2 regions of the Dokdonia sp. R78006 genome follow, and region 2 is predicted to be linked to the other one. Evidence: riboswitches for the same ligand, from Rfam matches in the RefSeq annotation. Region 2 holds a riboswitch; the other holds the start of a gene.
What was found. A riboswitch is a leader RNA that binds a small molecule or an ion and turns the genes downstream of it on or off. The one in region 2 is predicted to bind S-adenosylmethionine.
Positions count from the first base shown of each region.

Region 1: it holds a riboswitch for S-adenosylmethionine, as region 2 does, so the genes downstream of both, SJY37_RS07035 (O-acetylhomoserine aminocarboxypropyltransferase/cysteine synthase family protein) here and SJY37_RS12675 (Na+/H+ antiporter NhaC family protein) in region 2, are expected to answer to the same signal.

Region 1 is NZ_JAXHBU010000001.1:1,572,692-1,577,128, forward strand. It holds gene metK (methionine adenosyltransferase) at 1-1,203, opposite strand, end outside; SAM riboswitch class I at 1,643-1,764, shown strand; gene SJY37_RS07035 (O-acetylhomoserine aminocarboxypropyltransferase/cysteine synthase family protein) at 1,944-3,236, shown strand; gene SJY37_RS07040 (alpha/beta fold hydrolase) at 3,311-4,288, shown strand; gene SJY37_RS07045 (aspartate kinase) at 4,276-4,437, shown strand, end outside.
Region 2 is NZ_JAXHBU010000001.1:2,855,685-2,860,121, reverse strand. It holds gene moeB (molybdopterin-synthase adenylyltransferase MoeB) at 1-490, shown strand, start outside; gene SJY37_RS12685 (peptidylprolyl isomerase) at 577-1,005, opposite strand; gene SJY37_RS12680 (hypothetical protein) at 1,335-1,763, opposite strand; SAM-I-IV-variant riboswitch at 2,186-2,282, shown strand; gene SJY37_RS12675 (Na+/H+ antiporter NhaC family protein) at 2,330-3,652, shown strand; gene SJY37_RS12670 (LytR/AlgR family response regulator transcription factor) at 3,802-4,437, opposite strand, start outside.

The DNA of each region.
Region 1 (4,437 bases), 1.3 Mb from region 2:
AGTAAATAATTCTACTTCGATATTCTTTTCTTTACCGTCAAAGCTCTTGAAGGTTTTTGTAACTACTTCATTTGTACGTCCCATGTGTCCGTAAGCAGCAGTCTCGCTGTACATAGGAGAACGTAGCTTTAATCTACTTTCAATAGCAGCTGGTCTCATGTCAAATAGTGCAGTAACTTTCTTTGCAATCTCACCATCAGATAAGTTTACTTTAGAAGTACCGTATGTGTCTACAAAGATTCCCATAGGCTCTACAACACCAATAGCATAAGAAACCTGCACAAGAATCTCATCTGCAACGCCTGCAGCAACAAGATTTTTTGCAATGTGACGTGTTGCATAAGCAGCAGAGCGATCTACTTTTGATGGATCTTTTCCAGAAAAAGCACCACCTCCGTGAGCTCCTTTACCACCATAAGTATCTACAATAATCTTACGACCTGTAAGACCTGTATCTCCGTGAGGTCCACCTATTACAAACTTTCCTGTTGGGTTAATGTGATACTTAATATCATCATTAAAAAGATTTGCAATATTTTCTGGTAATAAACCTACTACGCGAGGTATTAAAATATCTTGAATATCTCCACGTATGCGACCTAGCATAGCTTCGTCCTCATCAAAATCATCATGTTGCGTAGAAACTACAATAGCATCAATACGTTGAGGTACGTTTTCATCACTGTATTCTATAGTCACCTGCGCTTTTGCGTCTGGGCGTAAATAAGTAATCTCGTCGTCTTCACGACGTAGGTTACCTAGTTCAATAAGTAATTTATGAGAAAGCTCAAGTGCCAGTGGCATGAAGTTTTCTGTCTCCTTAGTAGCATAGCCAAACATCATTCCTTGATCTCCTGCTCCTTGCTCTTCTTTTGAGTCGCGATCTACACCACGGTTAATATCGTCAGACTGCTCGTGTATGGCAGATAATACACCACAAGAGTTTCCGTCAAACATATATTCACCCTTCGTATAACCTATTTTATTAATGGTTTCACGAGCGATTTTTTGAACATCTAAGTAAGCACTAGATCGTACTTCACCAGCAAGTACTACTTGTCCAGTGGTAACTAGGGTCTCGCAAGCAACTTTAGATTGCGGATCAAAAGCGAGAAAATTATCAATAAGCGCATCAGAAATCTGATCTGCAACTTTATCTGGGTGTCCTTCAGAAACAGATTCTGAGGTAAATAAGTAAGCCATTTTTTAATTTTTTGTCAAGAAGTAGATTTGACGTATGCTGGGTAGAAACATAACATAAGAAACGTTAAAGTCTTATGTTTGATTTTAGCCATTTTTTATTGAGGTTGCAAGCAGTCAAATCTGTCCTCGTAATTATGGCACAAAGGTAAAGAAACTTTAATAATATAAACAATCCATTATCCTACCAATTTAGTAGGGTTATGTTATTGTTTTGTGAAAATTTAAAGAGTAAATTTCAACGTCTCATTATCTTAATTAGAATATTATACTGTAAAAATAATTTAAGCGGAATATTTTACTGAAATAGTGATTTTAATAAAACTTTTTAGAAAAATATTCTAAAAAGTTTGTTTTTGTAGATTTGTTTTTACAATATTTGTGCTCACAAAGTTCAATGACAGTTCAGATTTTCGCGAAAGCGCAATAATGAACAGAATAAATGTTATCAAGAAAGGCTGAGGGAATGACCCTATGAAGCCTTAGCAACCCTTTCACTTAGAAAGAAGGTGCTACATTCTACCCAAGAATCGCTCATTACCGAAACTTGAGGATAGATAACATCGAGCAAGTACCTCACGGGTATGCGCTTATGTTTTTTCTTATAATATTTTTCTTTAAACATTTCCTCGACCTTGAGATAAGGATTCGCATTGGAAATATTTGGCTTTTGTTTTTAATCCTTTCGCACGAAGTGAATGGCTAAAATTAATCCTAGTAGTACTGGGACAAAAAAGAGAAAAATGAGTACACAAAAATTGGCAACCAAAGCGTTGCACGCAGGACACGATTATGCAGCAAATGGAGGAACCCGAGCAGTTCCTATCTACCAGAGCACGGCTTATGTATTTAAAGATGCAGACCATGCAGCAAACCTATTTAACCTGTCTGAGCCAGGTTTTATTTACACACGTCTCAATAACCCAACAAATGACGTGCTTGAGAAGCGCCTTACAGACATAGAGGGCGGACTAGCAGCTGTCGTGACTGCCTCAGGAACTGCGGCCATTAACACGACTTTACTTACGTTACTAAAGCAGGGAGATCACATTGTAGCTTCTAGTAGTCTTTACGGAGGCACATGGAATCTTTTGAGCGTTACTTTACCACGTTTTGGGATTACAACCACATTTGTAGATCCTTCAGATCCTCAAAATTTTGAGAAGGCTGCCCAAGAAAATACGAGAGCTTTCTTTGTAGAGTCATTAGGTAATCCTAAGCTTGACGTGTTAGATTTAAAAGGTATTTCCGCTTTCGCGAAAGCGCACAAAGTCCCTTTCATTGTAGATAACACCGTAGCAACACCAGCGCTACTCAATCCAATCGAGCACGGTGCAGATATTGTGATTCACTCACTTACAAAATACATAAATGGTAATGGTACCGCATTAGGTGGAGTTATTATAGATGCTGGAAAATTTGACTGGAGTAATGGTAAGTTTCCAGAATTTACGGAGCCTTCCGCCGGATATCACGGTTTAGTTTATTGGGATGTGATTAAGGAAGCATCGTTTATTGCAAAAGTACGTATAGAAGGATTGCGCGATCATGGTGCAGCTCTAAGTCCGTTTAATGCATTCCAAATCTTACAAGGTCTAGAAACACTAGAACTTAGATTACAGAAGCATTCTAAAAATGCGCTTGAACTTGCAGAGTGGTTACAAACTCGTGATGAGGTGGCATGGGTAAACTATCCAGGTCTTGCTTCTAGTAAGTACAACGACCTTGCAAAACAATACTTGCCTAAAGGACAGAGTGGGATTGTGACCTTTGGTGTAAAAGGAGGTTTTGAGAGCGCAAAAACAATCTCAAATGAAACTAAACTTTTCTCACTACTAGCAAATATAGGAGATAGTAAATCGCTTATAATTCACCCTGCAAGTACAACACATCAACAGCTTAGTGATGATGATCAAGTAAGCACAGGCGTGACTAAAGATTTAATACGTCTTTCTGTAGGTCTTGAGGATATAGCAGATTTAAAAGAAGATCTCGTAGCAGCATTTGCGCGAGTAGATAAAAACGTCTTAGTGTAATTAATCTTAGTTAATTAATTAGTGCGGGAGTCCCCTGTTCATAGGGACTCCCTTTTTTAACTTATAGATAGGGTATGCTTTTACACATTGATTTACAAGATTTTAAAACACACTCGGGATACACGTGTCATTTACATGTCACGTATCAATTATTTGGTGAGCCATTAGGCACAGCGCCTGTCGTGCTAGTAAATCATGCGCTTACGGGAAACTCTTCTGTAACTGGAGAAAACGGTTGGTGGAGTGACTTGATTGGTGTAGATAAAGCGATTGACATAAGTTGCTATACCATACTTGCAATGGATATTCCTGGGAATGGTTATGATAATAATCAAAATCATCTAGTGCTTAATTATAGGGCATTTACTAATAGTGATATTGCAAAGGTCCAAATTGCCTTACTTGAGCATTTAGATATTAAAAAACTCTTTGCTATTATAGGAGGTTCGCTTGGTGGTCAGATTGCTTGGGAACTTGCAACACAAAGACCTAACCTTGCAGAGCATCTTATCCCAATAGCGACAGACTGGAAAGCAACAGACTGGGTGATTGCACAATGCCATATTCAAGATAGTTTATTGAATCACTCTCAGAAACCTATCTATGATGCACGCATTCATGCGATGACTTTTTATCGCACGCCTGCCTCTTTTAAAGAAAAATTTAAGCGCACTAAAAAAGAAGCTTCTTTATATAATATTCAAAGTTGGCTAGATCATCACGGTAAGCGATTATCAGAACGATTTTCTATTGCTTCTTATAAATTAATGAATCAATTATTGCTTACGGCAGATACCACAAAGGGTAAACAAAGCTTTAATGAAGTAGTGAGCCCACTTACAGCAAAAGTGCATCTTGTCGCAATAGATACCGACGGACTTTTTCTAGCAGATGAGATATATGACACACACCTTGCGCTACAAGAAACTGGAATTACGTCTAGCTATCATGAAATAAATTCCATCCACGGTCACGATGCCTTTTTAATTGAATACGAGCAGCTCGCTGCTATCGTACAACCTATTTTTCAAAAACAGTTATGTCACAAATAAATATAGTCATCTTTGGGATCGGTAATGTGGGGAGTACCCTCATCACGCAGATCACAGATTTTAATAAAAAAACTACAAATAGAAAGCTCAACATTTTTTGTATTGCAAATTCTAAGTTGGCGCTATTTAAAGATAACGTCACCTCTGGT
Region 2 (4,437 bases):
AACCGGAGTGCTAGGCGCACTAGCAGGAATTATAGGTGCACTACAAGCCAATGAAGTATTAAAAATCATCTGTGGAATAGGTGATGTTCTTTCTGGCAAACTGCTCACCTATAATATGTTAAGCATGGAACAAATGATTTTGGGATTTGATAAGGATACCAGTATCATAGTTAGTCGTCTTAAAGATAAGTACGAGTTACAATGTGAATTTCCTATTGACAATATGGGTATTACAATAGATGAGATTAATGAATGTCCAGAAAAATACAATCTCCTAGACGTGAGAGAGCATCATGAAAGAGCAGTACATCATATAGGAGGGCAACATATTCCTTTAGGCGAACTGCAGAATAGAGCACATGAAGTATTGCAAACTAAAGATCTGGTTGTGTATTGTAAAGCTGGTGTACGTAGTAAAAAAGCTATCAAATTATTGCAAGAAGAAGACTTTGACTGCAGGCTTTTATATTTGACGGGGACTGTTTTGTAGTTTATTGCTGAACAACCTTAATTCTATACAAAAAGAAAACGCCTTAGCTATGCTAAGGCGTTTTATATACTTAATATTAAGTCGTCTTATGCAATCTCTAAAAGCTCAAGTTCAAACTCTAGTGTTTGTCCTGCTAGTGGGTGGTTTGCATCTACAATAATGTGATCTTCATTTACTTCAGATACACGTAACTGCTGCTCAGAACCATCAGGTCTAGAAGCTACTAATATAACACCTACTTCTGGTTTGATTTCTTCAGGTAATTGCGTTTTCGGTACTGTTTGAAATAACTCTTGCTGTACGTCACCGTAAGCTTCATCCTTAGTTATAGTAACCGTTTTCTTCTCGTTAACCGCCATATCTATTAAAGCATTCTCAAATCCTGGGATAAGTTGGCCTTTGCCAAGTTCTACCTGCAAAGGTTCTCTTTGTAAAGAGCTATCAAACACCTGTCCATCTGCTAATTTTCCTGTGTAGTGTACTTTTACTACATCATTTCCTTTTACTTTACTCATAATTACTTGTTTTTAATCGAATTATAATTTGCAAAACTACAAGAAGAAAATCGGCTTACGAAGGAATCCATCAATGAATCTAAAGACTGTAAAAACTTGTACTGTGATATGTAGTTTTACGATGATTCATAATAACCAATATTATCTCAAAAAATAAAGGCCTGACACCCCTGCCAGACCTTTATAAGCTCAAAAATCGTGAGCCCCTCTCACGATGTTGATTCAATTGAATTGTGCGCAAAACTACTTCTAATCTCAGAGAAGCATGAACGCTATTCAACAAGAAGCTAGTGCTATTGATAATCTTTTTGCCAGAGGTAAATTGATTATTAGACTTTATAAAGATTACTTATTTCATATTGATCCAACTTAGGAATAGCGGCGGTAAATACTTTAATCTCCCAGTGGCTTAAGTGCGGCATCATTTCCATAGGATGCTCAAAGAATATCGTATTATCTGCTGTTGTAAACGTAGCAGACGGAATAATATAAAAGGCTCTTGGAGCATCCTCTATTACTGTAACTAAACCCAAAAAACGGTGCGGTGCAATCTGTCCATAATCAAGCTTTTGAATTTTAATACTCTCCTCCTCTTTAACTTTGATGTTACGCAGCTGTAATTCGCTTGTTTTACCTGTAGGCGCTGTGATGAGAAAGTCTAGACCTTCTACCCTATTAATATCTGGAGTGATTGTAAAACCGGCTTTTGAGAGTTCGCTAGTAACAAAATCTAGTAGTTGTGATGTTTCGTTTTTCATAATGGGGTGCAAAGGTAATTATTTCTTTAAATAAGTATGATTACACAACCACCATAAAGATCCTATAAGAAGGTTAAATCAAATGTATTTTTAGCTGAGAGTTACGCTTTCGCGAAAGCGTAAAAAGAAAATATTTAATCATATTTCAAACAACATCAACCACAACTTAATAATTAAAAATGTAATGCGAATTATAAAGCGATGGACAGATAGCTGAGTCTCTTAAAAAATAAATAGATTCTTGTGTAATGTGATCAAGATACTATAGTCAGAGTACAAATAGCTTAAAATGAAATCTATATTATATAATGACGGTTCATAAGCACGAGTTATGCTGTCAGCTATTTAATTATAGAAATATTGAAAAATTAACTTTTTTTAAAGTTTAAAATATTATTTGAACACTAGTTTTGCGCTTTTAAATTATTTATCAAGAATCTCAATAAGGAGATAGCAACCTGCAATAACGAGCAAGGTGCTAAATAGATAAGCCAATTAATTGGAAACAATGTTAACTCATACTTCTATCTAATTGCTATTATCTCCTTGCAAGAATGAAGAAGAACATGACACAGACTACACAAATTACCCCAAAATTTACAGCCTTAATCCCGCTATTTGTATTTGTTATTACATTTTTAGGCGTTGGTATTTATCAAGAAGACTTTTATGCACTGCCTGCTCCTATGGCGGTTATTGCTGGAATTATTGTGGCTTTTATAATGTTTAAACAGACTATAAATGTTAAGATTGACATCTTACTCAAAGGATGTGGTGATGACAAAATTTTAACCATGTGCCTCATTTATTTACTTGCTGGGGCATTTGCCGCAATTACTAATGCTTCAGGGAGTGTAGATGCGATTGTAAACCTGGGCTTAGATTACATTGCGATACAATATATCTACGTAGGTATTTTTGTGATTGCTGGGTTTTTATCAGTTTCTACAGGGACTTCTGTGGGAGCAATTGTAGCTTTAGCACCCATTGTTGTTGGTTTTGCAGATAAAAGTAGCGCAGACCTTGCCATACTTTGTGGAGCTCTGCTAGGAGGTAGTATGTTTGGAGATAACCTCTCAGTAATTTCAGATACCACGATTGCTGCCACTCAATCTTTGGGAACAAAAATGAGTGATAAATTCAAGCAAAATATAAAGATTGCCGTTCCTGCTGCACTTATAACAATCGCTATCTTAATTTTTCAAGGAGTAGATCTAAAAACAGATGTTACAGAAACAGTTGTTTATGAATATGATGTAATAAAAATTACTCCTTATGTCCTCGTCATTATACTTTCTATTGTAGGTCTCAACGTTTTTGTAACGCTACTTGTAGGTGTACTTGCTGCAGCCTTACTAGGGATTCTTTATGGTGATTTTACCATTATTGAGTCCACAAAAATTGCCTACACAGGATTTACAAATATGACTGAGATTTTCTTGTTATCTCTACTCACTGGTGGTCTTGCTGCGCTTGTGGCTAGTAATGGCGGTATTGAGTTTATATTAGTTAATATTAAAAAATTCATTAAGAGTAAAAAAACTGCCCAACTTGGTATTGCAGCGCTGGTAAGTACCATCAATATGGCAATTGCAAATAACACCGTATCTATCATCGTTGCTGGACCTATAGCAAAAACCATTAATGATGAATATGAGTTAGACAATAAGAAAACGGCTTCTATTCTGGATATTTTCGCTTGTATCTTTCAGGGCTTATTACCTTATGGAGCCCAGGTTTTGATGATTTTGAGCTTCTCAGAAGGTAATATCAATTACTTAGATCTTGTAGCAAACACCTTGTATTTACTGCTGTTGTTTATAGTTACAATACTTTACATATTATTTATGAATGGAAATGAGAAGCACGCTTTCGCGAAAGCTAATTAATTTATCATCGAAGCACGTGGTTAGTACTAATGACGGGCAGGCTGTATGTAGAATTTTTTGCGAAAGCGATATTATATTAGTGGTTATTATTGCCGTTTACGAGAAATATACCTGAATAAAACTTATGTTTTTACATACTAACACAGCGCTTAGATTCTATCTAAAACCGCTTTTCTATACGATTTACCTATTGGTAATTTAAGATCGTTTTGTAATACTATTTGATTACCATCAATTAATTGTAATTGGTTAAAATTAATCAAGAATGACTTATGGATTCGTAAAAATTGGTTGGGTAACTTTTCTAGAAAATCAGATAATGTTTGTTGCGTTAATATCATGGAATCACTAACGAATATTTTAATGTAGTTACCGCAAGCTTCAATATGACTTATAGTGTTAAAATTGATCTTGATGAATTTCTTATCACTTTTTACAAATATGTACTCTTGTACATCTTCTTGTTGAGTATTACTGTAGGGTACACTCACCATTGCCGGCTTAACTTTATGAATCGCTTGGATAAATCGCTCTAGTGAAAATGGTTTTAATAAATAGTCTGTAACAGATAGTTCAAAACCTTCAAGAGCATATTCTGAATAAGCCGTCGTAATGATTACTGCTGGTTTTTGCTCCATAGTTTTTAGTAAACTCAAACCTGAAAGCTTAGGCATATTAATGTCTAAAAATAGTACATCAATAGTTTCTTTTTGAAGTGTTTCCATGACTTCAAATGCATTTTTACAGGAGGCTACTAATTCTAATTGCGGAAGCTCTTGAATATA